4 regions of the Telluria sp. GW821-FHT07G12 genome follow, and region 4 is predicted to be linked to each of the others. Evidence: predicted binding sites of a transcription regulator. Region 4 holds the regulator's gene; each other region holds the start of a gene.
What was found. The regulator FNR, encoded in region 4, switches genes on or off when oxygen is low (the NO sensors DNR and NnrR bind a similar motif). The targets are predictions, from matches to a motif close to TTGATNNNNATCAA.
Positions count from the first base shown of each region.

Region 1: the regulator FNR is predicted to act here: its motif matches at 4,558-4,571, upstream of AC07PE_RS14020 (carbohydrate kinase).
Region 2: the regulator FNR is predicted to act here: its motif matches at 2,858-2,871, upstream of AC07PE_RS06590 (KamA family radical SAM protein).
Region 3: the regulator FNR is predicted to act here: its motif matches at 4,482-4,495, upstream of AC07PE_RS16410 (XrtA system polysaccharide chain length determinant).

Region 1 is NZ_JBWKQA010000003.1:320,053-327,202, forward strand. Features, by position in the region: gene AC07PE_RS13990 (DUF979 domain-containing protein) at 1-86, shown strand, start outside; gene pcp (pyroglutamyl-peptidase I) at 91-747, shown strand; gene AC07PE_RS14000 (hypothetical protein) at 756-1,259, shown strand; gene AC07PE_RS14005 (hypothetical protein) at 1,271-1,534, opposite strand; gene AC07PE_RS14010 (LysR family transcriptional regulator) at 1,576-2,478, opposite strand; gene AC07PE_RS14015 (pseudouridine-5'-phosphate glycosidase) at 2,492-3,409, opposite strand; gene AC07PE_RS14020 (carbohydrate kinase) at 3,412-4,512, opposite strand; gene xapA (xanthosine phosphorylase) at 4,824-5,660, shown strand; gene AC07PE_RS14030 (phosphopentomutase) at 5,729-6,922, shown strand; gene deoC (deoxyribose-phosphate aldolase) at 6,919-7,150, shown strand, end outside.
Region 2 is NZ_JBWKQA010000001.1:1,401,533-1,408,682, forward strand. Features, by position in the region: gene AC07PE_RS06580 (fumarylacetoacetate hydrolase family protein) at 1-55, opposite strand, end outside; gene AC07PE_RS06585 (MFS transporter) at 24-1,334, opposite strand; gene AC07PE_RS06590 (KamA family radical SAM protein) at 1,357-2,769, opposite strand; gene AC07PE_RS06595 (cache domain-containing protein) at 3,051-3,500, shown strand; gene AC07PE_RS06600 (methyl-accepting chemotaxis protein) at 3,632-5,317, shown strand; gene AC07PE_RS06605 (DNA-3-methyladenine glycosylase) at 5,321-5,890, opposite strand; gene AC07PE_RS06610 (HDOD domain-containing protein) at 6,068-6,937, shown strand; gene AC07PE_RS06615 (tetratricopeptide repeat protein) at 7,027-7,150, shown strand, end outside.
Region 3 is NZ_JBWKQA010000004.1:126,861-134,010, forward strand. Features, by position in the region: gene AC07PE_RS16380 (nucleotidyltransferase domain-containing protein) at 1-671, opposite strand, end outside; gene AC07PE_RS16385 (HprK-related kinase A) at 668-1,585, opposite strand; gene AC07PE_RS16390 (HPr-rel-A system PqqD family peptide chaperone) at 1,579-1,851, opposite strand; gene AC07PE_RS16395 (hypothetical protein) at 1,868-2,458, opposite strand; gene AC07PE_RS16400 (XrtA/PEP-CTERM system exopolysaccharide export protein) at 2,652-3,236, opposite strand; gene AC07PE_RS16405 (S1 family peptidase) at 3,386-4,120, opposite strand; gene AC07PE_RS16410 (XrtA system polysaccharide chain length determinant) at 4,533-6,077, shown strand; gene AC07PE_RS16415 (XrtA-associated tyrosine autokinase) at 6,114-7,088, shown strand; gene AC07PE_RS16420 (TIGR03016 family PEP-CTERM system-associated outer membrane protein) at 7,069-7,150, shown strand, end outside.
Region 4 is NZ_JBWKQA010000002.1:190,987-198,136, reverse strand. Features, by position in the region: gene AC07PE_RS09165 (cytochrome ubiquinol oxidase subunit I) at 1-1,182, opposite strand, end outside; gene fnr (fumarate/nitrate reduction transcriptional regulator Fnr) at 1,378-2,148, shown strand; gene udk (uridine kinase) at 2,149-2,790, opposite strand; gene AC07PE_RS09150 (hypothetical protein) at 2,989-3,315, shown strand; gene AC07PE_RS09145 (ribonuclease domain-containing protein) at 3,412-3,939, shown strand; gene AC07PE_RS09140 (M1 family aminopeptidase) at 4,006-7,150, opposite strand, start outside.

The DNA.
Region 1 (7,150 bases), on a different contig from region 4:
ACGCCGTAATCAAGGCCCAGCTGCCGACCGCGCTGCCGCTGCTGCTGGCGAATATCGTCCTGTTGTACTTCCTGATGTATCGATAAACCTATGAAAACCGTTCTGCTCACCGGATTCGAACCCTTTGGCGGCGCCGACATCAACCCCTCGTGGGAAGCCGTGCGCCTTCTCGACGGCTGGTCAGGCGATGGGAAAGGCGCAGCCTTCCGGGTCGAGGTGCGCCTGCTGCCCTGCGTATTCGGCCGCGCCGCCGAGGCGCTGCTCGGCTTCGTCGACGAGCTCCGTCCCGACATTGCAATCGCCGTCGGCCTGGCCGGCGGGCGTCCCGAGATTTCGATCGAACGCATCGCCATCAACGTCGACGACGCCCGTTTCCTCGACAACGCCGGCCAGCAGCCGATCGACGTGCCCATCGTCGCAGACGGCCCGGCTGCCTACTTCACGACCCTGCCGATCAAGGCCATGGTGGCGGCGATCCGCGAGCAGGGCATCAAGGCGGGGGTGTCGCAGACTGCCGGGACTTTCGTGTGCAATCACGTGTTCTATGCGCTGATGCACCATCTGCGCGGTTTGCCGGTCAAAGCAGGATTTATTCATGTGCCTTTCCTGCCGGAGCAGGCTGCGGCTTATGCGGAGCCGACGCCGTCGATGACGCTGGAGGAGATCGTGGCGGGCTTGCGCGTGGCGGTGGAGGTGGCGGTGGGAGTGGAGACCGATGTGGTGCTGGCGGGTGGGGCGACGCATTGAAGTCGGCCATGGCCGGCAGGCTTCTGCTTGTTCTTTGTTCGGTAGCGGGAGCGGGCGCCTCCGCCGGCGAAAACCTCTGCCTTGCGGGTGAGCAGGTCATCTTTGCCTGTGCGACCGGCCGGGCTTCGAAGATCGTGTCGATGTGTGCTTCGCCGGATCTCGCTGCCGGCAAGGGAAGCCTGTACTACCGCTTCGGTACGCGACAAAAAATCGAACTGGCCTACCCCGACAAGGCCAATGGGAACCCCGAACATTTTCGGTATGCCCACTATTCACGGTTTCAGACCGAGCGTTCCGAGGTGACGTTCTCGATCGGGAAATATGCCTATATGGTGTTCGATTATTACGACGGCGGTGAAAAGCCCGAGTATCACCGGGGTGTGCAGGTGACGCCCGGCAGCCAGGGCCGTGAATCGGTCTTCGCGTGCAAAGGGCAGGTCACGTCGAACCTTCATCGATTGGAAGGGACGATTCCTTGCGATGAACGCAGCGCGCTGGCGCGATGTGACTAGCCTTCGGACGGTCAGGCGGCCAGGCCTTTTTGCAGAACCTCGGCCACCAGCTCGTTCATCTCGACGCCACGTTCCTTCGCCAGCTCCTGCAGCTGCTTGACCAGGTCGCCGTTGAGCTTGACCGCGAAGGGCACCAGTCCAAGGGCCCGCTCGCGCTCGCGCTGTTCGCGGCGGTCGACCGGCGCTGCCGTGGCGGTACCGAAGGAGGCTGCGCGCGGGCCTGCCTGGTTCATCAGTTTCTTGGCGTCGTACTTGGCCAGGTCGGTCTTTTTCATCGTGCTGCTCCCTCAGGTTTTCAAGCACGCATTCTAACTGTTCATTCCCCTTCGGGATTCACGATCTTCAAAAACGCCCGCACCACCGGCGCATCGTCCTGGATCGGATAGGTGATATACAGATTGGCCGACGGCGGATTCCGCTTGATCGACAAGAAGCGCACCCCCGGCCAGCCGATGCGTCCGGTCGTCTCCGGCATCAGCGCCACGCCCAGTCCGGCGCCCACCATCGCCAGCAGGGTCTGCGGCTCGGCCGCCTCCTGGAAGATGGTCGGCTGGAAGCCGGCGTTCACGCAGCACTGGATCAGGTAGCGCGGCTCGGCCGACTGGTCGAGGTGCAGGGTCAGCAGCGGCTCGCCGGCGATGTCCGTCAGGTCGATATGGTCCTTGCCCGCCAGCGGGTGCTGGGCATTCACCGCCACGCAGTAGTTCTCCTGGAAGCACAGGTCCTGGCGCAGGTTGGCGTGCTTCAGGTCGTCCTCTTCGCGCTTCGGCTCGCGCCAGAAGCCGACGTCGATCTGCTTGCCGCGCAGCGCGTCCCACTGCTCGTCGGGGCCGAGTTCGTGGATGGTCCAGGTCACGCGCGGGAACTGGCTCTGGAACTGCTCGAGCAGGCCGGGGATCGGTCCCCACATCGCCGAGCCGACGATGCCCACGCGCAGGCGCCCGACCTCGCCGCGGTCGATCTGGCGGATGGTGTCGACCGCAATCCGCATCCGCCCCAGCAGATCCGAGGCTTCCTGCATCAGGGCCTTGCCGGCCACGGTCAGCTCGAAACTGCGTGTGGTGCGCGCGAACAGGCGCACGCCCAATTCGCTTTCCAGCTTCATGATCTGCTGCGAGAGCGGCGGCTGCGAAATGTGCAGGCGCTCGGCGGCGCGGCTGAAGCTCTTTTCTTCGGCCACCGCGAGGAAGTATTTCAGCTGCTTCAGGTCGATCGACATGTCGGTCCGTGAGTTAGTGAGCCACGTGGGCCAGCGCCACGGCCAGCTGCGCGCCGACCAGGGCGTTGTTCTTGACCAGGGCGATGTTGGTGACGAGGCTGCGGCCGCCGGTCAGCTCCTTGATGCGCGCCAGCAGGAAGGGCGTCACCAGCTTGCCCTTCACGCCTTGCTGGTCCGCTTCGCGCAGCGCCTGGGCGATGATGGCGTCGATCTCCTCGCTCTGCATCGCGGAGGCTTCCGGCACCGGGTTGCTGACCACCACGCCGCCTTCCAGGCCGAGCTGCCACTTGGTGCGGATGAAGCGCGCCTGTTCTTCCGGCGTGTCGAGCTGGAAGTCGGCCTTGAAGCCGCTGTCGCGCGTGAAGAAAGCGGGGAAGGCCGCCTGGCCGACGCTCACCACCGGCACGCCATGGGTCTCGAGGTATTCGAGGGTCAGGCCGATGTCGAGGATGGACTTCACGCCCGCGCAGACGACGGCCACGCCGGTCTGCGCCAGTTCCTGCAGGTCGGCCGAGATGTCGAAGCTGGTTTCGGCGCCGCGGTGCACGCCGCCGATGCCGCCGGTGACGAAGACTTCGATGCCGGCCAGCTTCGCGCAGATCATGGTCGCGGCCACCGTGGTGGCGCCGAGCTTCTTCTGCGAGAGTACGTAGGCCAGGTCGCGGCGGCTGACCTTGATCGCGTCCTTCGATTGGCCCAGCAGCTCAAGCTGCTCGTCGGCCAGGCCGATGCAGATGCGGCCGTCGATGATGGCGATGGTGGCCGGCACCGCGCCGGCGTCGCGGATCACCTGCTCGACTTCGCGCGCGGTCTGCACGTTCTGCGGATAGGGCATGCCGTGCGAGATGATGGTCGATTCGAGGGCGACGATGGGCTTGCCGGCGGCGCGGGCGGCTTGTACTTCAGGGGAAAACTGGAGGAAGGATTGCATGTTCAGTCCTGGGTGTTCGTGTTCATGAGAGTCTCCGGGCCGAGCCGCGGATGCACCGTCTCGGCCACGCCGAGCGTGAGCGCCGACAGTTTCAGGCCGCGGCGGCAGGCCAGTTCGAGGTCGTCGCCGTCCTGGATAAGCGACCAGCACACGGCGGCCGCGAAGGCATCGCCGGCGCCGGTGACGTCGACCACCTGGGCGCCGTGCGCATATAAGCGGACGATGTCGCCGCCGCGGGTGTACATCACGCCCTCGGCGCCGCGCGTGACGACCAGGTCGCGCGCGCCCTGGGCCCGCACTTCGGCCACCGCGGCATCGAAGTCCGTTTCGCTGGCGAGCTCGCGCCCGACCCGCGCCGCGAGCTCGCCGCGGTTCAGGATCAGGAGGCGCACGCCGGACAAATCCTGCGGCAGGCGCGCCATCTTCGGCTCGGATACCGCCACCAGCACCAGCGGCACCTCGGCAAGGCGGGCCTGGGCGATCACGGCGTCCACGGTGTCCAGCGGCAGATTCAGGTCGGCCACCACCAGCGCGCTGGTTGCGATCCGGGTCTGGCAAGCGTCGACGAAGGCGGGGTCGAGGCGGTCGTACAAGGCCATGTCGGCCAGCGCCACCACCATCTCGCCGTCCTGGTCCAGCACCGCCGTGTAGGTGCCGCTGGCCGCGCCCTCGATCTGCAGGGTGCCGCCGGTATCGATGCCGAGACCCTGTGCATGCGCGAGCAGGGCGGCGCCCGAGCTGTCCTTGCCTGTTGCAGTGAGTAAAGCAACCGGCGTGCCAAGGCGCGCGAGGTTCTCGGCGATGTTGCGGGCGACGCCGCCGAAGGATTCGCTCTGGCTGGCGGGGTTCGATGTGTGCAGGGCGATGCCGGCCAGCGAGCGCAGTTTGCGGTCGAGGTTGGCCGCGCCGATGCAGGTGACGGGACGGCGGTCCGGCAGCACATAGGCGCGTCCGAGCAGCTTGCGCTCGCGGATCAGGCCGGCGATATGGCCGGCGACTGCCGAACGAGACAGGCCCAGGCTGGCGGCCAGGTCCTGCTGCGAAATGAAGGGATTCGCGCGGATCAGCTCGTACAGCTGTTGTTTTTTTGAGTGCTCGGTCACGGTAGAAAAGGCGATAAACAATTGTTTTTGATGTTAAACATTTGTTTGGTTGGCGTCAATGCATACGCTTTCGCTCTTAGTTGTGGCTGGCAATACCATGTATGCGCCAGCGAATATGTAGGATAGCTTATTTATACCTTCTTCATATAAATCGAGCAGAAATTTGGTATTTGCCATACCAATCCACGATAATGCATAGTTCGATTAATTTGGTGCACCTGGCTCCCGCTTTCCGTGCAACCCGCAGTAAAAGCCTCCCCGGTCCGCCAGCAAAACACCCCAAATCCAGCGTATTCACAAGGAAGCCATCCATGCTCAGCAACACCCCATTCGAAGCCGCCGACGTCATCCGCGCCCGCAAGCCCGGATTCACGCCGCGTGTGGCGCTCATCCTCGGCTCCGGCCTCGGCGTGCTGGCCGAGCAGATGACGGATGCTGTCGCGATCAGCTATGCCGACCTGCCTGGCTTCCCGATCAGCACCGTGCACGGCCACGCCGGCGAACTGGTGCTGGGCACCCTGGCCGGCGTACCGGTCGCCTGCATGAAGGGCCGCGGCCACTTCTATGAAGGCTACGGCGCCAGCGTGATGACATCCGCTGTCCGTACCCTGAAACTGATCGGCTGCGAGCTGCTGTTCGTGACCAACGCCGCCGGTTCGCTGCGTCCTGAAGTCGACGCCGGCAGCATCGTGGTGCTGACCGATCACATCAACCTGCTGCCGGGCAGCCCGATGGCCGGCCCGAACGACGACCGCTTCGGCCCGCGCTTCTTCAGCATGGCCAATGCCTACGATGCCGAAACCCGCGAACTGGTGAAGAGCGTGGCGGCGGAGAAGGGCATCACCCTGCACGAAGGCGTCTACCTGTCGACCCCGGGCCCGCACTTCGAGACGGCCGCCGAGATCCGCGCCTTCCGCACCATGGGCGCCGACATGGTCGGCATGTCGGTGGTCCCGGAAGTGATCGCCGCCCGCCACTGCGGCCTGAAGGTTGCCGGCATGTCCGCCATCACCAACCTGGCCGAAGGCCTGACCCCGTTCCCGCTGTCGCACGAGCAGACCCTGAAGTACGCTGCGATCGCGGCCAAGGACCTGGTCGCGCTGATGCACGCATTCATCGAACGCCTGGGCGCAACCACCACTGCTTGATTACGATTCGGGGTCAGAGCCCGAATTTCACGGGTGGGCTCTGACCCCCGACTGATTAGAGAGACTTTATGTCACGCGCATTCATCCTCCTGCTCGACTCCTTCGGCCTCGGCGCGCTGCCGGACGCCGACAAGTACGGCGACACTGGCGCCAACACCCTCGGCCACATTGCCGAGTGGGCCGCCAGGGAAGGCAAGCCGATGTCGCTGCCGACCCTGGAAAGCATCGGCCTCGGCGCCGCTGCCCATAAAGCCAGCGGCGAATGGCCGGCCGGTTTCGCCAGACGCGAAGGCTTCAGCGGCGCCTGGGGCGTCGCCCGCGAGCAGTCGACCGGCAAGGACACGCAGAGCGGCCACTGGGAAATCGCCGGCGTGCCGGTGCTGTTCGACTGGGGCTACTTCCCGAAGACCGTGCCGAGCTTCCCGCAAGAGCTGACCGACAAGCTGCAGGAACTGACCGGCGTGCCGGGCTGGCTGGGCAACTGCCACGCTTCCGGCACCACCATCATCGACCAGCTGGGCGACGAGCACGTCGCCAGCGGCAAGCCTATCCTGTACACCTCGGCCGACTCGGTGCTGCAGATCGCCGCGCACGAAGAGTCCTTCGGCCTGGAGCGCCTGTACGAAGTCTGCGAAGCCGCCTACGAACTGGTCAAGCCTTACAACATCGGCCGCGTGATCGCGCGTCCCTTCGTCGGCAGCAATGGCAAGTACAAGCGCACCAGCAACCGCCACGACTACGCCGTGCCGCCGGTCGCGCCGACCCTGCTGGACCACGTCAAGGACGCCGGCGGCGAAGTCATCGCCCTCGGCAAAATCAGCGACATCTTCGCAGGCCAGGGCGTGACCCAGCTGATCAAGGGCGCCGACAACATGGCGCTGTTCGACCGCCTGCTCGAAGTGGCCGACACCGCCGCCGATAAATCGCTGACCTTCGTGAACTTCGTCGACTTCGACATGCACTTCGGCCACCGCCGCGACGTCGCCGGTTACTCGAACGCGCTGCACGAGCTGGACGCGCGCCTGCCGGAATTCATCGCCAAGCTGAAGGAAGGCGACCTGGTCGTGATCACCGCCGACCACGGCTGCGACCCGACCTGGCCCGGTTCGGACCACACCCGCGAACACATCCCGATGCTGTTCTTCGGCCCGGCCGCACCAAGCAAAGAACTGCCGACCGCCGACACCTTCAGCGATATCGGTGCAACCCTTGCCAAACACCTCGGCGTCAAACCTCTTTCGAACGGAACTGCCCTGCTATGAGCCCGAACCTGGAATTCAAACGTAACACGGCCATCGGCCTCGACCTGGGCTGGATCAACCACCTCAAGGTCAACCGCAACGCCGCCGACCGCCGCGCCGTCAGCCTGGCGAACCGCCGCACGGTCAAGAAGGACTACCAGGCTGCCTGGCTGGTGAAAGCCATCCAGTGCATCGACCTGACCACCCTGTCGGGCGACGACACCCCGGGCCGCGTCGAGCGCCTGTGCA
Region 2 (7,150 bases), on a different contig from region 4:
CGTCGAACAGTCCGGGTTTTTCCTTACCGGGGCGACCGTAACGTACCAATCTCATATTCTTCCTTCGGAGCGAGTAAAGCAATCCCGCATTTTACCGGACGCCGCCGACGGAAGACTTTGAGGTAGTAACCCAGCAGGCCGGGCAGCTGCAGCAGCACCAGCACGCCGAAGGCCACGCGGTAGGCCTGCACCGGATAGTGGCCAGTCAGGTCGGGATGCCAGAGCCCGACCACCTGGCCGAAGCCGGCCTGCACCAGGAAGGCGCCGATGAAGATCAGGAGGTTCAGGCAGGTCGCGGCGCGTCCGGTCAGCTCGCGCGGCAGGCTCTGGGCCACGATCGCGTACTCGATGCCGGTGATGGTGCCCACCAGCGTGAACAGCACCGACAGGATCTGCAGGCTGGGGCGGTAGCCGATCACGATGAGTCCCTGCACGAGCACGAACAGGCCCACGCCGACCGCCGCCACGTCCAGCGCCTGGATGCCGCGCCGCCCCGCCCACTCGGTGATCATGCCGACCGCGATCGCGCCGAAGATCACCGAGGCCATGCCCATGTAGAGCAGGTAGGCCACCGCGCCTTCCGGAAAGCGCGCGACGTCGGACAGCCAGCGCCCGATCCACAGGCCCTGGATGCCGAAGAAGATCGCATGCGGCAGCAGTACCAGCGAGATCGTGTTGCGGAAGGCCGGCGTGCGGTAGACGTCGAGCACCGAGCGCACCGTGGGCGCCTTGCCGCCCAGCGGCTTCGAACGCGGACTCACGAGCCAGATCAACAGCCCCGAACAGGCCGACAGGATGGCCAGCAGAATGAACAGGCCGCGCCAGTCGGTATGCTGCAACAGCGCGCGCACCGGCATGGTGCTCGTTGCCGCGCCCAGTCCGCCGACTGCGATCAGGTAACCCTGCACCGAGGGCAGCTTCTTGGGCGAGATCCAGGTCGAAATCGCCTTCACCGCGGACATGAAACAGCCGCCCAGGCCGAAGCCGATGATCGCGCGCGCCACCACCAGCTGCGCGAAACTGTGGCCGTAGGCGAACAGCAGCGCGCCGCAGGAAGCCATCAGCATCAGGTAGAGCTGCACCTTGCGCGGGCCGTAGCGGTCGAGCGCGATGCCGACCGGCAGCTGGACCAGCGCGAAGGCGAAGAAGAAGGCGCTGGTGAGCAGTCCGAGCTGGCCGGGCGTGAGCGCGAGCGCGCCGACCAGCTGCGGGGCCAGCACGGCATTCACGTTGCGCAGCAGGGAGGACAGGTAGTGCCCCAGCGCGAACGGCAGGAACACGTAGAAAAAAACCGCCACGCCGGAGAGGCGTGGCGTGCTCTGGTCGGTCTCCATGATTGGATGCGTTCAGCGCGGCTCAGGCGGCGTCGGGCTGAGAATCGCTGGCGCGCCGGTCCCGCGGCGCCTGGACGATCGGGATCACGCGCCCGGCCGGTGGCTGGAAATCGGCATCCCCGCTGTCCGCTTCCGCTTCGAAAAAGAACTTCTTGCGGCCGAACGCAGGTTTCAGATGATCGAGCCAAGTGGCCTCCGGGTCGTACTTGGCAAAGAAGGGACGGCGCACCCACTCCGGATTGCGGGCCTGCAGGAACTGCAGCGCGAACAGCTTTTCGCCGTTGATCGTGACCACGCCGTCGATCACGACCTTGCCCGGGAAGGCGCTCATCGACGGCCCGCGCACGGTGCGCGACAGGCCCGACACCATGCTGTAGGCGGACTGGAAGATCTCGTGCGCGCGCGCCAGCGGCAGCGAGAAGTACTCGCGCGGGCCGGTGTCGCGCTCGACGAACATGTAGTACGGGATCGCGCCCAGGCGCACGCCGGTGGTCCACAGCTCGGCCCAGCTGTGCGGATCTTCGTTGATGTGGCGGATCAGCGGGCCCTGCATGCGCAGCGTGGCGCCGGTGCCGACGATGCGCTTGACGGCCTGCTGGGCGATCGGGCTGCGCAGTTCCACCGCATGGTTGTAGTGGCCCATGATCGCCAGGTTCTTGCCGGCCTTGACCACCTTCTCGAACAGGCGCAGCAGGTCGTCGCTGTCCTTGTCGGAGACGTAGCGCTGCGGCCAGTAGGCCACCGACTTGGTGCCGATACGGATGTTCTGGATGTGGGCCAGGTTCGGCGCCAGCAGCGGCTCGATGAATTCGGTCAGCGAGCGCGTATTCATGATCATCGGGTCGCCGCCGGTGATCAGGACGTCGGTCACGTCCGGGTGGGTCGCCAGGTAGGACACCAGCTCGGTGCATTCGCGGGCGTCGAACTTCATGTCGTCCATGCCGACGAACTGCGGCCAGCGGAAGCAGAAGGTGCAGTAGGCGTGGCAGGTCTGGCCCGCGCTCGGGAAGAACAGCACCGTCTCCTTGTACTTGTGCTGCAGACCCTTGAGCGGCGCGTCGTTCACGCGCGGCACGTTGTGGGTCATCTGGCCGGCCGGGTGCGGGTTCATGCGCATGCGGATGTCGTGGACCAGCTTGGCGATCGCGGCATCGTCCTTCTTATACAGCACCAGGTCGCGCAGCTGCTCGTACTCCTTGGCCGGCAGCATGTCGCGGTGCGGGAAGGTCAGGCGGTAGATCGGATCGTCCGGGATGCGGTTCCAGTCGATCAGCTGTTCCATGACATATTCGTTGGTACGGAAAGGCAGGACATGGGATACCACCTGGACCGCTTCCTGCAGGTCCGGGCTCATCCACTGCCACTGGCGTGCGGTGGCGATCGACTGGCGGGTATAAGGCTTGAATTTCGCTGGCAGAGCGTCTGGCGTGGTCACGGGAGTTCTCCAGAGAGAAGAAAGGTTGACGTAGGGAACCGAAATTGCCGGCAGGAACTGATGGTAGACAGCAGCCTGCGACCCTGAGTTGCCTCTAATCAAGTCAAGTCTGACACCCTGTCGGAATATGGCTAAGCACTGTGGAAAATCAGTCCTGCATTTGCGCCGCCACATCGGCAAGTGCTTGCGCTAAGACAATTTCGCAGGGCTGACCCCGGCGTAGAGTACTAAATGCAATTTGGCAACATTCAGACCAGCCGTCACTTCGAAAGGAAATCTCCATGAAGCTGCTCGCTACCGCAACCGCCCTGTGCCTGGTCTCCGCCGCCGCACTGGCCAATGAACCGACCGAGAAAGACGCCATCGCCATGGCCGAGCGCGGCGCTGCCATGGTCAAGGCCAAGGGCAAGGAAGAGGTGATGAAACGCATCACCGCCAAGGACCCGGATTTCGTCCAGGGCTCGCTGTATATCGACATGCGCGACGTCAAGACCGGCATCGTGCTGGCCCACCCCTACAACGCCTCGATCGTCGGCAAGGACCTGACCGACGTCCCCGACGCCAACGGCAAGAAGTACCGCCGCGAGATCATCGAGCTGGCCGCCGCCAAGGGCAAGGGCTGGGTCGACTACCAGTACAAGAACCCGACCAGCGGCAAGATCGAGCCGAAGACCACCTACATCCTGCTGGTCGACGGTGTGGTGCTCGAAGCAGGCCTGTACAAGAAATAATCCCGATCACCTGACAAAACCCTCATGGCGGCGTTGCATCGTCTCGCCGTACTAACGTACTGTCTTCGACGATGCGCCTTGCCCTGAAGGTTTGTCAGGCGCTCGGCACGGCGCCCGACAAGGAGCAAAGCATGCTGAAAAAATTGCGGATCGGTCCCAAGCTGCTGCTGGCGCCCGGACTGGTGCTGGTACTGCTGCTGATGCTGTCGGGCGCCGCCTGGTACGGGATGGTGCGCCAGAACGCATCGCTGGAAAACATAGTGCAGGTGCGGGCGGCGCGCCTGCAGAACGTGGCCGACGTTGCCGGCGACGCCAAGTACGTGCACGCCAACGCTTACCAGCTGCTGGCCTGGATCAACGGCAGCTTCGCCAAGAACCGGCTCGACGCCCTGATCGCCGACATCGGCCGCCGCCACGTCTCGCTCAAGACCCAGCTGGGCGAACTGGCCAAGGTCACCAGCGGCGCGGAACGCAAACCGGTCGACGCCTCGCTGGCGGCGCTGGCGGCCTACGTCAAGGCGGTGCAGGAAACCATCGAGATGGCCCAGGTCGACCAGTCGATCGCGACCAACTCGATGCAGAAGGCGGAAAAGGAATTCGTCACGCTGAACCAGCAGCTGGCCCAGCTGGCAGCGCTGGAAAAGACCCTCAGCGAACAGGCCTATGCCACGGCGCGCGAGGAGTTCCACAACCTGGGCAAGACCATGGCGGTGCTGGTGCTGCTGTCGATCGCGGTGTCGATGGTGGTGACCATGCGGGTGCGGCGCGCCATGCTGGCCGATATCGGCGCGATCTCGGCGGTGGTCGACGAGCTGGCCGCGGGACGCCTCTCGGCCAGCGCCAGGAACGAGGGCCGCGACGAGATCGCCGGCGTCTCGCGCGCGCTCGACCACACCATCGCCACGCTCAACCAGACCCTGCGCAGCGTGCTCGATTCGGTGCGCTCGATCGACACCGCCTCGAAGGAGATCGCCAGCGGCAACCTGGACCTGTCGACCCGCACCGAGCTGCAGGCCGGCTCGCTGCAGCAGACCGCCAGCGCGATGGAGACCCTGACCACGGCGGTCAAGGACAACGCCAACAATGCGCGCCTGGCCACCGAACTGGCGGCCGAGGCGGCGCGGCTGGCGTCCAGCGGCGGCGAGTCGGTCGAGCGCGCGGTGGCGACCATGGAATCGATCCGCGCCAGCTCGCGCAAGATCGTCGACATCATCGGCGTCATCGACGGCATCTCGTTCCAGACCAATCTGCTGGCGCTGAACGCGGCGGTGGAAGCGGCGCGCGCCGGCGAGCAGGGACGTGGCTTCGCGGTGGTGGCCAGCGAGGTGCGCACCCTGGCCCAGCGCTCGGCCTCGGCGGCCAAAGAGATCAAGGCCCTGATTGCCGATTCGGTCGCCATCATCGACAGCGGCAACGCTTCCGTTCACGAAGCCGGCGCCAGCATGGGCAGCGTGGTGGCCTCGGTGCAGCAGGTGAACGACATCATCAACCGCATCAGTTCGGCCAGCACCGAGCAGGCCGACGGCATTGCGGAGGTCAACCTCGCGGTCGGGCAGATGGACGACATGACCCAGCAGAACGCGGCCCTGGTCGAAGAAGCCGCGGCGGCGGCGGCCAGCCTGCACGAGCAGACCGTCAACCTGGCGCGCGCGGTATCGGTCTTCAAGATCGAGGGCGTCGAGCCGCTCGACGAGGCCGCGGCCGAAGAGGAAGAGGACGAGGAGTTCGCGCGGGTCGAGCGGCGCTCGCCCGGCAGCCCGATGCGCAGCCAGCGTCCTGCACTCGAGCACCGCACACCTGCGCGGCGCCGCGCTTAGTCTTCAGGGGAAGCGCTTGCTCACATAACGCGAGTGCTTGAGACCGAAGCGCCACGGCACATCGATCGCTTTCGAGATGCCGATGCGCGGCCCGGTCACCACCTCGATCCCCTTCGGCGCGGCCGCCAGCTCGAACGGCGGCTGCGCCAGCGAGGCCCCGTTCTGGGCCCGCGTCACTCCCAGCGCCTGGGTCAGCTTGCCCGGGCCCGAACACAGCAGCCACTCGTCGCTGGTGCCGCGCCGCTCGCGCATCAACTCCAGCCCGGCAACCGGCTCCAGCGCGCGGATCAGGACCCCGGCGCCGTGCCCCTCTTCGCGGCAGACGAAGTTCAGGCACCAGTGGATGCCGTAGGAGCGGTAGACGTAGGCATGGGCGGGCGGGCCGAACATCGCGACATTGCGCTCGGTGGGACCGGAATAGCTGTGCGAGGCCGGGTCCTCGCCGTCGTAGGCTTCGGTCTCGACGATCCGGCCGCCGACGCCGTCGAACAGCACCGTCACGCCGATCAGCTGGCGCGCCACCAGGTGGGACGGGGCGGAAAAATCGATACCGGCAAGAATGGTAGAAGACATGTAACAATCTTATAACGGCTGCGGCCGGCAAGTCGCACAGTCAGCGCCCCGATTGTAAAAAGCACAACTGTCCGATTTGCTACACATGGTGAATACTTTGGTGCAACTTGAGCTGCACTGGTTTATAGTGACGAGCTTTGCACATATTTCCGTGCGGCATTGTTTCCCCCTACTGCCATGAGTACTGCATCCGCCCTGGCGCGTCCGAGCGCCGCCGAGGATCCCGTCGACGCCTTGATGAAGTCGATCCGTATCCCGCCTCGCCCCAGCCTGCTGGCGGACCTGCAGCGCGAATTGTCGTCGCCGGATCCAAGCCCCGAGACCATCGGCCGCATCGTCGCCAGCGACGTCGGCATGTCGGGCGCCCTGCTGAAGCTGGCCAATTCGTCCATCTACGGCGGCCGGCGCAAGGCCAAGTCGATCGAACAGGCCATCCTCTTCCTCGGCATTAACCAGGTCGCTGCACTGATGACGGGCCTACTGGCGCGCCAGGCGATCCCGGCCAACAGCGCGGCCCTGGCCAGCTTCTGGGACGTCTCGACGCGCCGTGCGCAAGCGATGGTATTCCTCTCGCGCCGCCTGCGCATCGGCGAGGCGGACGTGGCCCACACCTTCGGCCTGTTCTGCGATACCGGGGTGCCGCTGCTGATGGACCGCTTTGCCGATTACGACGCCACCTACGCCGCCGCCTCGCTGGAAGCAGAACGCCCGTTCACGGCCCTGGAGGAAGAACGCCACGCGACCTCGCACGCCTCGATCGGCTGCCTGCTGGCGCACAACTGGGGGCTGTCGGATCACGTGGCCTGGGCCATCCTGCACCACCACGACTACGCCGTGCTGGAAGACGCGGCTACCCCCGGCGCCGTGCGTTCGCTGGTGGCGCTGTCGCTGCTGGCGGAATGCGCGATCTGCAAGTACCAGGGCCATGCCGAATCGCCCGAATGGAACAAGGGCGGCGCGCGCGCCTGCGCCTATCTCGGCCTGTCGGCGGAAGAAACCGCCGAATTGCTCGACGAACTGCACGAAGCCTTCCACGACGAGCAGTAATTGAACTGATTCCCCCTCGAGAGCGTCTTTACATCTTCTCCACACCGGCAGATACTGGAAGAAAAAGTTCACCGGACACGGAGGAGAAGATGAGACACCTCGTAGCGATCCTGCTGGTCTTGCTGGCCGGATGCGCCAGCACGCCGAAACTGCCCCCTACCCCCGACCTCTACAGCGACGCTTCCTTCGGTCCGCCCACGAAGCCGGTCAGCA
Region 3 (7,150 bases), on a different contig from region 4:
GCGCTGTGCAGCACCATGTCGTGCGGCGCCAGCACCCGCATGGCCGGCAGGCCGTCGCCGGCGTCCCCCACCGGCACCGGCACCGCGGCCGCGCGCAGCTTGGCCGGATCGGGGCGCGCCGCCGCGGTCTCCGGAAGAATCGCATGGTGGACGTCGATGACGTTGCCGCGCTTGATGTGTTCCATCGGCGGAATCTCGTGCATCCATTCGCGGTAGTAGCGCTGGTCGTAGGCGTCGTGGTGCGCGCTGAACCAGCCGTGCAGCATCAGCGCCGCTTCCACCTCGGGCACGCGCTCTTTCGGCACCAGGATGTCGATGTCGGAAAACATGCGGCCGCGTCCCGGCGCCAGGCCGGCCATCGCGTACGCGGCGCCTTTCAGCAGGATCAGCGGCAAACCGGTATCCGCCAGCGCGCGTCCGATCGCCCGGACCTCGTAGCGTACCGCCTGTGCGTGACGGTCGCCCGTCATGCGCGCCCACTCGAGATGCGCGCGCGGCGCCGGCGGCACCGCGTCCAGCAGGCCGGCGTCTTCCAGCAGCACCTGCAGGATCGTCGTCATGTCCGCGCCGAGCGCCTGGCGCAGCAGCAAATCCCAGCCGCCGGCGTCGAGCGCGGCGGCGGTGGCGGGCTCACGCAGCACCCGCACCAGCAGAGGCAGGGGGCGGTTCATGCCGGCTGCGCCGCCAGGCGCTCGAACAGGGCCATGGCTTCGTCGAGCCGGCTGTAGTGGAATTCGTACTGGCTGCTGGTATCGATCAGCCGTCCCAGCGCCGCGAAGCCGGCCGCGCCCAGCACCTGGTAGTTGAAGGTATTTTCGGCCACCTGCATGAAGGCGCGCGCCTTCGGCAGCGGCGTCAGGCTGGTGGCGGCGCCTGCCTCCCAGCGCGGGAAGACAATGAAGGCCGGCAGCGCTGGTTCGGCCGCGCGCAGTATGCTTTCCCGGGGCGGCTTCAGGTGCGCGATGGTGCCCTTGGTCGTGTTTTCCACCGGCTTGCCGAGCACGGCGTCCGGGGCGAAGTCGCGGATCACGGCTATCGACCCGTTCTTCAGGCTGACCGGGCGCGGTACCGGCAGCAAGGCGCCGTCGTCCAGGCGCACCAGCGTCATCTCGTCGGACAGCAGGCGCCAACCACGCGTGACCAGGGCCGCGCACAGGGTGCTCTTGCCCGAGCCGGGCGGGGCCGGCAGGATCAGCGCGCGCCCATGGCGTTCGAGCACGGCGGCGTGGACGATCAGGTAGGCGTGGGCGCGGTGCGTGACGCACCAGTTCATGACCCATTCGAACATCGCGAAGGCCTGCGCCAGCGGCAGAGGCTTGAACGGCGCCAGGCCCTCCTGCGCGAAATGGACCTGGGGACGATACCAGCGGCGCAGCCCGCCCGCGCGATGCAGCGACAGGTTGAAATCGGCAAAGCCGCCCGTGTCGTCAACCGGATAATCGGCGTACAGCAGCGCAAGGCCGTCGAGCAGCAGCGGGACATCGCTTCGGATGCGGCTGGCGAACGGACCGGTACGCAGGACCAGGCCGGGACCGGCCAGTCGGGCGGCCAGCTCGCGCCGCGGCAGGTCGGCAAGGGTCAGCATGGGAAGGGTTCGACCAGGTCCAGGCTGGCGAGCGTGGCCAGCATGTCTTCGATCACGGCCGGTAATTCATCGCCATCGGCCTCGAAGCGGTCGATCAGGCGGGCGGCGAGGATGGCGGCATTGGCTGGGGCCGGCTGCAATGCCTGCAGCACGTCGATGGCGGCGCCGTCCAGCAGGTGGGTGTTGCCCGAAAGATCGTTATACAACACCGCTTCGCCGTCCCATTCCCTGAAGGCAAGCGACTGCCCTGGCACCACACGCCACATGCTTGTTGCCGCCTCGTCAGTCGTGGGTTGCCTGCAGATAGTTCTTGACCTGCTCGGCAGACCATTTCACGCCGGCGGTGGGGCTGTAGTAGCCCTTGGTCTGCACTTCGTACCACATGTTCAGCAGGGTCTCGACGGAGAGGAAGCCAATCTTGCCGGACCTGATGTTCAGGTAGGTCGCGATGGCGTGCATTGCCAAATTGTACTTATCGAAACCTTTCGCGCTCAGCAGGCCCATCATTGTCGAGCACAGGTAAGAAGTTTCCTTCTGCTTGACAGTGCAATAGCGGCGGTTGCCGGACACGTAAAACACGTCCGCGAACCAAGTATCGACCGCGCACGGCCAAGCGCTGGAATGGTTCTTCCAATACCCCGGCGACAGGCCGGAGCACATAGGCGCCGGTCCATAATGGCTGCTCAAGCCGCCGGACAGCGAGCCCGACGGCGCCTTGCACATCATCGCGCCCATGGTGTCGCGGCTTTGCAGCGTCATCAACACCCCGGTGGCGCCAACCCCAGCCTTCGCCAGCCGGCGCCGCGTCGCACCTCGTTGACTCAAGGACAACGGCGTCGCGTTTCCATTGTTTTCTTGATTTTCGGTAGCCACGTGCGATATCCCCAAAGATGTGTTGCGATCATGCGAAGCCTTCTTCACTTCTCATAAAAGCAAGTTCCGGGCCATGAACACACTGTTCCGAAAAAAATATTTTAAATCAGGCGCTTATTACCTGAAGTACTGCCCGGAAATTTCTATTGTATGCCGGAACGCTGGCAAGTGTAAAAATTATCGACGTGTAAGATCAGAAGAAACTTTCAGGAATGACAAGCACGTCGCCCGGGCGCATCGGCATGTTGGCCGAGATGTCGCCCTCCTTGATCAGGTCGTCCAATCGCACATTAAATTTCTGCTGCTTGCCGTCGACCGTACGGATCACACTAGCGCGGTTACCCGCTGCGAATTCGGTCACGCCACCGACCGCGATCAGCACGTCCATCAGGCTCATGTCGCGACGGTACGGCAGAGCCTGCGGCTTGGCGGCTTGGCCGACTACGCGGATCTGTTCGCTGAAATTGCCGACGAAGTTGGTCACGATGACGGTAACTACCGGCTGCTGGATGAACTTGGCGAGCGCTTTTTCGATGTCGCGCGCAAGGTCGGTTGAGGTCTTGCCGGCGGCCGGCAGATCTTCGACCAGTGGGGTGGTGATCTTGCCGTCCGGACGCACCGGTACCGACATCGACACCTCCGGGTTGCGCCAGACCATGATGTTGACGGTGTCGCCCGGCCCGATCAGGTAGTCGGGATTGGTCACCTGGGTTTGCGGCGGAAGAGTCCGGGTGGCGCAGCCGCTCAGGACCAGTGCAAGCGCGGCGGTGGCCGCCATTGCCGTATGTTTGAACAGGTTCGCCTTGTACTTGCCCACGTCATTCCCTTTCGTCGAACACAAAATGTTAATAAGCCGCTAACGGCTATGTATTGTATAACATAGTGCTTTAGGAAAAGCCTCGCACGCCAGAAATCTTTCCTCGAATCTCACTTCTGTTGCATTAAATTCTTCACGTACTTCACCGGCACCGCATAGGTGATCCCGCTGGGGTTGGTGATCGCGTTTTCCTTCAGGCCCTTCACGAAGACGGCGTTGATCACGCCCCAGACCTCGCCGCTGGCCGGGTCGTAGACCGGGCTGCCGCTGTTGCCGGGATAGGCCGTGCCGTCGAGCTGGAAAATATCGAAGGAGGTGCGCTGCAGCTGCGCCACCTGGCGCGGGTCGAGCTTGCGCGAGTTCAGCGAGGGCATGACGACCGGCGTGATGGCGGCCAGGGTGGCGCGGTGGGTGGCGGCATGCAGGCCCAGCGCCATGGCCAGCGGATAGCCGGTGAAGGCCAGGCCCTGCCCCTCGAGCACGCCATCCGAATCGCCCAGCTTCAGCGCCGGCATCGGCGGCCCGCTCAGGCGCAGGTGCGCCAGGTCGTGCTCGGTGTCGCGCGCCACCAGCTGGGCCGGCCGGAAGCGCACCATCTCGCCGTCGCTGATGACAATGCCTAGCTGTTCCATGCGCGCGTCGTCCAGCTTCTCGGGCACCACGTGCGCATTGGTAATCACGCTCAAGCCATCGCCCACTACGAAGCCGGTGCCGAAGAACACGGTCGACGGACTGCGCGTACGCTCGAAGGTGCCGATGCCGACCACGGAGCGTTTGACGACGGGAATCACGGCAGTCAGCTCGGCCGCCATCGCCGGCGCCAGCATGCACACGGCTGCCAGCACAGCCAGTAGAACTTGCCACGGCTTACACGGTGTTTCAGTAGCGCACCAACCGTGCACCCCTTTTTGCAATTTAGACATTACAATGAAGCAGTTTCTTTGAGAAAGTTGCGATTCCGCAAGTCTACTTCATGAATGCTTTGCTCGTCTCAGCGTTATTGCACCAAGGCAAAAAATGGCAGCCAATTCATTACAACTCCATCAATAATTCCTCAACACTAATGCAAAAGTAGCGCAACTTCGGGTTTCTTAAAGGAATTTGTGTTGTAGACGAGGTACGCCTTGTTGAGCTCCTCACATTTTTCTTATGCTTAATTGCAATTGCTCTGAGTACAAGCGATGATGCGAGGTATTCCATTTTCCTTTGATCCGGATCATTACCCGACTCCGGATCTTTCATGGTGAGATTGACACGATGGCAGAGATCACAGCCACCCTCCTGAACTTCCTTAAAGCAATCGGCAAGTACCGCTGGTACGCCGTCGCCATTTCCTGGACCATCGCCGTCATCGGCTGGGCCGTGGTGCTGCGTCTGCCGAACCAGTACGAGGCCTCGGCCCGCGTCTATGTCGACACCCAGAGTATCCTCAAGCCCTTGCTTTCGGGCATGACCACGCTGCCCAACCTGGACCAGCAGGTGGTATTCATGCGCCGCACGCTGATCAGCCGCCCGAACGTCGAGCGCCTGATGCGCATGACGGATCTGGACGTCAAGGCCAAGGACACCAAGGAACACGAAAAGATGGTCGACGATCTGATGTCGCAGATTAAGATCGCGGGCACCGAGCGCGACGACATCTATACGCTGACCTACACTGCCTCCAACCCGAAATTGGGCAAAGACATCGTGCAGTCGCTGCTGCAGATCTTCGTCGAGGGCAGCTTCAGCGGCAAGAAGCAGGACTCGGAAAAGGCCGTGCAATTCATCGACGACCAGATCAAGTCGTATGAAGAAAAGCTGACCGCCGCCGAGAACCAGCTGAAGGAATTCAAGATCAAGAACATGGGCCTGCTGCCGCGTGAAGGCGGCGGCGACTTCAGCGGCCAGCTGATCCAGGCTACCGACCAACTGAGCCAGGCGCGCCTGGAGCTGGCCGAGGCTGAGCAGGCCCGCAATGCGATCCGCCGCCAGATCTCGGGCGAACCGGCCAAGCCGGGCAAGCCAGGCGAGGTCGTCGAGATTCCAGTCACCGATCCGGAACTGGAAAACCGCATTGCCACCACCCAGAAGAACCTGGACGCCCTGCGCCTGCAATACACCGAGCAGCACCCGGACATCGTCGCCAACCGCCGCCTGCTGGACCAGCTGCTGGCCCAGAAGGCCGAACTGGCCAAGAACAAGAAGCGCAGCGCCGATCCGGGCGCCGGCTACAGCCCGATGCTGCAGCAGCTAAGCGTCTCGCTGTCGCAGGCCGAAGCCCACGTGGCGTCGATGCGCACCCGCGTCGAGGAATACGCGGCCCGCGTGGCGCGCCTGCGCACCCAGAGCGGCCAGGTACCGGAAGTCGAAGCCCAGCTCGCCCAGCTCAACCGCGACTATCAGGTCAACAAGGAAAACTACCAGAAGCTGCTGGAACGCCGCGAATCGGCGCGCCTGTCTGGCGACCTGTCGACTGCCACCGACATGCTGACCTTCCGCGTGATCGATCCGCCAACTGTCCCGACCCAGCCGACCGGCCCGAACCGCCTGCGCCTGTTCTCGCTGGTGTTCGCTGGCGCGCTGGCGGCCGGCATCGCCGTCGCCTTCCTGATGAGCCAGCTGCGCCCGACCTTCCTGAGCCAGGCCACCCTGCGCGAGGTGACCGGTCTGCCGGTGCTCGGCTCGATCGGCATGAACTGGACGGCGGAACAGACCGTGCGCCGCAAGCGCCGCCTGGCCGCCCTCGGGGTATCGGTGCTGGTGTTGTTCGGCATCTATGGGGCGGGGATGGCAGCCATCCTGTCCCACCCCACGCTTTAATCGCGGCGCCCCCGCAAAGATTGCAAGGAGTACCACGTGAGCATCATTGAAAAAGCAGCCAGCCGCATCGACCGGCAGCGCAGCGCCGCCACGGCCATCCCTGCCAGCCCCGTCGAGGCGAGCGTCGCCCACGCCGTGCTGGCCGACAGCCCGGCCGTGGCCGAAGCCGTCATCCACGACGCGGTCATCCACGACACCGTTGTCCATGAGACCGTGCATGCGATCCCGGCCGCGCCGGCCGCCCCGGCCATCGGCAGCGAGCAGCCGGCAATGCCGAAATTCAGCACCCGCCGCATCGAACTGGACCTGGCGCGCATGCGCGAACTGGGGATGGTCACCGCAGCCGGCGGCCGTACGCCCCTGCTCGAAGACTTCCGTATCATCAAGCGTCCGCTGCTGCAGCGCGCCTTCGGCGAGCGCTTACCGACCGGCAAGCCTGGCAACCTGATCATGGTTACCAGCTCGCTGCCGGGCGAAGGCAAGACCTATACCGCGATCAACCTGGCGATGAGCATCGCCATGGAACTCGACCACACTGTGCTGCTGGTGGACGCCGACGTGGCCCGCCCCTCGGTCCTGCGCACGCTCGGCCTGCCGAACCAGCGCGGCCTGATGGACATCCTGGTCGACGACAAGCTCGACATGGCGGACGTCATGCTGCGCACCAACGTCGATACCCTGTCGATCCTGCCGGCCGGCACCAGTACCCCGCGCGCGACCGAACTGCTGGCCAGCTCGACCATGACTAATCTGGTCAACGAAATCGCCAACCGCTACCCGGACCGCGTCGTCATCTTCGATTCACCGCCGCTGCTGCTGACCAGCGAATCGCGGGAGCTGGCCTCGCACATGGGCCAGATCGTGATGGTGGTCGAAGCCCAGACCACGACCCAGCACGCGGTCAAGGAAGCGCTGAGCCAGATCGAAGGCTTCAACAACGTCAATCTCATTTATAACAAGACCAGGGACCTCCCCGGCATCGAAGAGACGTATGACTATCACTACGGCTAAACTGCCGCTCAAGGCGCTGCGGCTGACGCCGTTCGCCCTCGCGGCATTGATGCTGTCGGCCG
Region 4 (7,150 bases):
GCGCAGCACGCCATAGACGATCCAGGGCTGGCGCCCGACCTCGGTGGTGATCCAGCCGGCCAGCACTGCCAGCAGGCCCGCCGGGCCCATCCACATCGCCATTGTCAGGAAGCCGCGGCTGTCGTACAGCCGCTTTTTTAGCCGCAGCCACAGGCTCCAGGCGCCCAGCGCGATCATCAGCAGGCCCAGGCCGACCATCGTGCGGAAGCTCCAGAAAAGAATCAGCGAGTTGGGCCGCTCGTTCTTCGGGAATTCCTTCAGACCCTTGATCTGGCCGCCCCAGGTGTGGGTCAGGATCCAGCTGCCGACGCGGGGGATGCCGACGGCCAGCCTGGTCTCCTCGTCCTTCATCGACGGGATGCCGAACAGCAGCAGCGGCAGCGGCTTGTTCCCTTCGTTTTCCCAGTGTCCCTCGAGCGCCGCGATCTTGGCAGGCTGGTGCTGCAGTGTGTTCAGGCCGTGCATGTCCCCGACCACGGCCTGGATGGGCGCGACGATCAGCACCATCCACATCGCCATCGACAGCATGGTGCGCACCGCTTCATTGCCACGTCCCTTCAGCAAATGCCAGGCGGCCGATCCGCCCACGAACAGCGCCGTCGACAGGAACGCGGCGATCGACATGTGCACCAGCCGGTACGGGAAGGAAGGATTGAAGATGATCTTGAGCCAGTCGACCGGCACCATGCGACCCTCGACGATGGCATAGCCCTGCGGCGTCTGCATCCAGCTGTTGGAGCCGAGAATCCAGGTGGCGGAGATCAGCGTGCCGAGCGCGACCATGCAGGTGGCGAGGAAATGCAGGCCGGGCCCGACCTTGGTCCAGCCGAACAGCATCACACCCAGGAAGCCGGCTTCGAGGAAGAAGGCGGTCAGCACCTCATAGGCCAGCAGCGGCCCGGTGATGGCGCCGGCGTATTCGGAGAAATAGCTCCAGTTGGTGCCAAACTGGTAAGCCATCACGATGCCGGAGACCACGCCCATGCCGAAGGTCACGGCAAAGATCTTCAGCCAGAAGTGATACAGGTCGACAAAGACCTGGCGCTTGGTCTTCAGCCAGCACAGCTCGAGCACGGCCAGGTAGCTTGCCAGGCCGATAGTGATGGCCGGAAACAGGATGTGGAACGACATCGTGAACGCGAACTGCAGGCGCGCCAGGTCCAATGCCGCCAAGCCGAACATGTGAGCTCCCCTTATTGTTGTGTGCCGAATCTAGCACGCGCGGGGGTGCGCACGATTGCCAGGGTGGCAAGGCTGGTCCGGGATCAAAATGCGACAGAGTGTGAACAGGACATTAAAGCTCAGCCTGATGGCGGCCCGCTCCTTGAACAGCACCCGTATAATCACGGACATTCACACCCTTCGCCCGCCTACCCGATGATCCAGGCCATCAGCTTCCCCAATGACGACAAGCCGCTGAACGTGCAGACCCTGAAGGCCAGCTGCGTGGCCTGCAGCATGCACCAGCTCTGCCTGCCGATGGGCCTGGAAGATGCGGACATCGAGCGCCTCGACAAGATCATCGGCCGCCGCCGCCGGGTGGCGCGCGACGAGCACCTGTACCGCAAGGACGACCCATTCCGCAACCTGTACGCGGTGCGCTTCGGGCATTTCAAGACTTACCAGATCAACGCGGCCGGCGAGACCCAGATCACCGGCTTCCAGATGGCCGGCGAATTGCTCGGCATGGATGCGATCAGCAGCGAACGCCACCATTGCGATGCCGTCGCGCTCGAGGACAGCGAAGTCTGCGAGATCCCCTTCGCCAATCTGGAAGACCTGTTCGGCCAGGTGCCCACCCTGCTGCGCCACTTCCACCGCATGATGAGCAGCGAGATCACGCGCGAGCAGAACGCGATGCTGCTGCTCGGCAATATGCGGGCGGAGCAGCGTTTCGCCGTTTTCCTGGTCAACAAGTCGGCCCGCTACGCCGCGCGCGGCTATTCGCCGACCCAGTTCGCCCTGCGCATGTCGCGCGAAGACATCGGCAACTACCTGGGATTGACGATCGAGAGCATCAGCCGCTTGCTGTCGCGTTTCAAAAAGATGGGCTTGCTGGCCATCGACAAGCGCGAGGTGACCCTGCTCGATCCGGCGCGCCTGAAGGCGCTGGCGGCCGGGACCGAGCAGTGCAGTCCGATGGCCTGATCAGGGCTGTTTCAGCTTTCCAATGACGCTCGCCACCTTGGTGGTGATGACGTCGACGGCCGGGCCGTTCGCGCCGTGCGGCAGGATGACGTCGGCGTGGCGCTTGGTCGGTTCGATGAATTGCTTGTGCATCGGACGCACTGTTTCCAGGTACTGGTTGACGATGCTGTCCGTCGTGCGGCCGCGCTCGGAGATATCCCTTTGCATGCGGCGGATGAAACGCACGTCCGGCGCCGTGTCGACGAAAATCTTCAGCGACATCATCTTGCGCAAGTCCGCGTCGTACAAGGCGAACAGGCCTTCGATCACGATCACCGGCGCCGGCTTGACCGGAATGGTCTTGCTGGAGCGGTTGTCGATCGTGAAGTCGTATTCCGGCATCTGGATCGTTTCGCCATTACGCAGGGCCTGGACATGCTGCACCATCAGCGCCCAGTCGAAGGCGTCCGGATGGTCGTAATTCTGCTTGCGGCGGACTTCGGGGGTGAGGTCGGACTGGTCGTTGTAGTAGTCGTCCTGCATCACGACCGAGACCATTTCGGCGCCGAAGGACGCCAGCACCTGCTGGGTCACCGTCGATTTGCCGCTGCCGCTACCGCCGGCGACACCGATGACAAAGGGTTGGAAGGAAATCTGGTTCATCCCCGAATGATACCGGAGCGGCGCGCGAACCGACAGGGGGATGGCCCCGAGTCAGCCTTCCAGGTACAGCTTTTCGGTCGCATTCCTCAACTCGGCATGGGGCAGGAACTGGTCCGAGATGGTAAGAATTGCATGCATCCCTGATCCTGAACTATTTGCTGTTGTGGTGATCTTACCAAGCTATATAAGGAGATGATCATGAAAACAATGCAAGTCCTTCTCATCAGCAGCATGATTAGCTTGTCCCTGGCAGCATGCAGCGCGACAGGCAGCCGCGACAGCGACATGAGCGGCAGCTCGGCAACGGGTTCGACGGCAAGCGGCTCCGCCTCCAGCAGCACGACGGAAGGCAACGCGATGGGTACCACCGGCAGCGGCCAGAGCGGCGCCGCGGGTTCGCCCGCCACCGGCAGCCCGGGTACGGTGGGTGCTTCGGGCCAGGGCGCCGGCGCAACGTCGACGACCCCGCCAACCACCCCGCCTAGCACCCCGCCAACCGACACGCCGCCGGCAGACCGGCGTTAAGTGGCGACGCATCGCGCTTGCCCGGCTGCCATGGCGGACACCGCCAGGCCGGGCAGCGATCGCCGGCTGCGTCGGCGAACCTGGCGGAGAAAGATGATGTCCAGACCCGTTGCAGTAAGTTATTTGGATCGGTCAATCGAAGAACACGGGATGCGGCGACATGGAATGCTCGGGCGCGGCAGCAACATGGGGAACGCCTTATATGCAATCGACTACGACCAGTTACCGCCCGAAGCCCGTAAGACCATCGGGCTGATCGTGACCGACGGGCCATTTCCTTACCCGGGGAAAGATGGTGACTTCTTTGGGAACAGTTTTGGCGATCTGCCGAGCGGCAGGTACCTCGAGTACACGGTCCCGACGCCCGGACTCAAGCATCGGGGCAAACGACGAATCGTCGCCAGGTGTACCACCACCCAGCTTTTCTTCACCGCATGCCATTACGAGCGAGTCCAGGTTCGCGGAGGAACGAAAGCCGAGCGAGACGAAGAACGTGAGAATGCCACTTATGCCATTGATGAGGAGTGGAGAAACGGGTTCTACATCATTACCGGCATGTCACCAGGTCTGAGGCAAGCTGTCGATGAAGCGGTGAAGTCGAAGGCCAAGCAACACGCAACTTAGCCCCCAAATCTTAACAATGGACGGAAGTCGGGATCGAAGCCTCGTTCAGCGCTTCGACCCCGGTGCTCAGTCGATACTGATCTCCTTGCGATTATCCCGCGACACCCGGTCGATCATCTTGTTGTAAGGATCGACGCCAACTTCGAAAGGCCGCTCCTTCACCGTCACGGTCAGCACCGGATTGGCCCCGGACAGCACGCGCTTCTCCAGCAACAGCACCTTCTCGTCCGCCTCCTTGGCCCCCTTGGCGCGCGCAAACACGCCGATCTCCACCGGCTCGTCGTAGGCGCGCGGAGTCTCCTTGCCCTTGCCGTCGGCCTGCATCTTCGCCAGGTGCAGCTTCATGGTCACGTCCCACTGGCCGTCGGCGCGCTTCTTCGCGCTCGCCTCAGTCACCCGGTTGTCGTAGAAGACGATCTTTTCGAACAGGTCGGTGATGAGCGCCTGCTTGTCCGCCGGCGCTTCGGCGCGGATATACGACACCAGCTCGGCCGAGGTCGTGAACGGCGACTCCTGGTAGCCCTTGTCCTGGAGGAAGCGCTTCAGCGCGCGGTTCAGGGCCTCTTCGCCGATCTCGTCGCGCAGGCGGTAGAAGATCAGGCTGCCCTTGCGGTAGTGGATGTACTGCTGGTTTTCCACGCGCATCAGCGGCAGTTCTTCGATGGCTTCGCTGCCGCGCGAGCTGAGGTAGCGGTCCAGCTCATAGCGCAGGAAGCGGCGCATCTGGTGGCGGCCGTATTCCTTCTCCATGACCATCAGCGCCGAATACTGCGACAGCGATTCGATCAGCATGCTCGAGCCCTGCACGTTGGCGGCGGTGACCTGGTGACCCCACCACTGGTGCGCCATTTCGTGGGCCGTCACGTAGAAGACGTAGTCGATGGCTTCCTTGTCGCGCAGGTCGGCGATGAAGCCGATCGCTTCCGAGAACGGGATCGTGTTCGCGAACGACTGCGCAAAGCTGGCGTAGTTCGGGAACTCCAGGATGCGCACCTGCTTGTGCTGGTAAGGCGTGAACTGGGTCGTGTAGTAGTCCAGCGCCTTTTGCGTGGCCTCGATCATGCGGTCCACGTTGTAGCGGTGCTTGGGATCGTGGTAAATCTCGATCGGGATGCCGTGCCAGTCGCCCTTCTTGACCTGCCAGTTGGCCGACAGGTAGGCGAAGAAAGGCATCATCTTCTGGTCCATCTTGTACTGGAAGTAGTTGCGGCCGTTCTCCTTCCACGACTTCTGCAGGTAGCCAGGCGCCAGCGCGATCTGGTCGCCGCTGGTCGAGACGGTCGTCTCGAAGTTGATCCAGTCCGCGTCGGCGCCGAACATCGTATTGGCGCGCGCTGCCTGGTCTTCCAGCTTGGCCATGCGCTCCGGTTCGCCCAGGCCGCGCTTGCGGCGCTCGTTACGGTCCTGCAGCTCCTGGTCGCGCTGGTAGCCGATCAGCGGGAAGAAGGCGCGGTTGTTGAAGAAAGTGCCGTTGTAGTTGATCGTGTCGGCCTCGCCGTTGTTGCGGAAGCCCGGACGGCGCACGTCGACCGTGAAGTCCAGCGGCAAACGTCCGCCCGGCGGCAGGGCCTGCGCCAGCTTGACGATGCGGAAGCCGAACTTCTTGTCATCCAGCTCGACCTTGTGCGCGGGCAGTCCGGACAAGGTGGTCTCCACGTCCGGATTCAGCTGCAGGCGCAGGGTGTCGAGCGGCTGGCCGGTCTTGTTCTGCAGGACGTAGTGCCCCTTGATCAGCACACGGCGCTGGTCCGGATAGATGTCCACCGCGGCGCTGACGTCAGTGATCTTCGCGTGCGGCAGGTCCTTGTACTTGCGATAGGTCTTTTCGTAGTCCGCGCTCTTGTCCATGGCCACGTCGCCGGCTTCGTAGCGCGCGAGGGTATTCGTGTTGTGGAAGATCCAGCCGCCCACGCCGGCGAAGGCGACCAGGCACAGCGCCAGCGCCACGCCGGACGCGCCCTTCAGGCGGCGGCCGGCGTGGCGCACGCGCGAGCGCCAGTCCAGCGACAGCCCGCGCACCCAGAAGGCCTGGGCCAGGATCAGGGAAGCCACGGTGAACAGGCTCCAGTACAGCGCAAACCACGCCCAGCCGGCGATGAAGTGGCCATAGCCGTTCATGTCCGAGTAAGGGGTGCGCGGCAGGCCGGCGATGTTCATCAGGTTGTGATCGAAGTGCATGAAGCCGGCGACGATCTGCGATACCAGCAGCAGGATCATCAGCAGATAGCCGACGAACTTGTTGTTCGTGATGACCTGCAGGACCACGGCAATCAAGCCCATGAGGACGAAAGGCAGGCCGGAAATCAGGACGCCCTTGACGTAGACCGGCAGCTCGATCGGCGCCCCGCCCTTGACCAGCTGGATCGCCATCGCCGCCAGGCTGCCCGCGAACAGGAAGGCCAGCACCACGCCCATCAGCGCCAGGCTCTTGGCCGCCAGCGGCGCCCAGTTCGGCACCGGCATGGCGTCGTTGACGTCGGCGATCTTGACCTGGCGCTCCTTGAAGATCAGCTCACCGGCGTAGAAGGTCACGATGATGATCAGGAAGAAGTTGAAGCTGCCGCTCAGCAGTTCGATCATCAGATGGGTCATCGGATAGACGTCGGTGCCGAACATCTTGCCCATCTGGGAGCCGGCGCCGACCATGTTCAGGACGCCGAACAGCAGCATGACCAGGAAAGGCACGCTCTTGAACACCGCCACGGCATCGAAGGCGAAGATGTGCCAGCACTGGGTCCAGCGGGTGGCGTTCGTGAAGCGCGGTTCGATGCGCGGCAGGGCGATGTGTGCGGGAACCGGCACCGGCGCCGGCAGTGGCTTGGCCTTGCCAAACAGGCGCTTGCCCGTACCCGCGCGCTGCGGCTTGAACAGGACCAGGGTCAGGCCGAACAGCGCCAGCGCGACCGAGGTCCAGACCACGCGGTTGGCCAGCATATAGCCGGCGATGTCCGGCAGGCCGGCGTTGGCCTCGGCGGTGGAAAAGTAGCGGGTGGCGCGGCCCAGCGCGCGGATGCCGAAGGGGTCGGCCAGGACGGCGATCCATTCGTTGTCGATGTTCTGGGTGAACTTGCCGGCCACGATCCACAGCACGAAGAAGGCCAGCACGCCGACGTAGACCAGCATGATCGAGCGCGTGGTCGAGGCCAGCAGCATCAGCAGCGCGCCGACGAAGAACAGGTTGGGCAGGACCAGCACGCCCAGCGCCCACAGG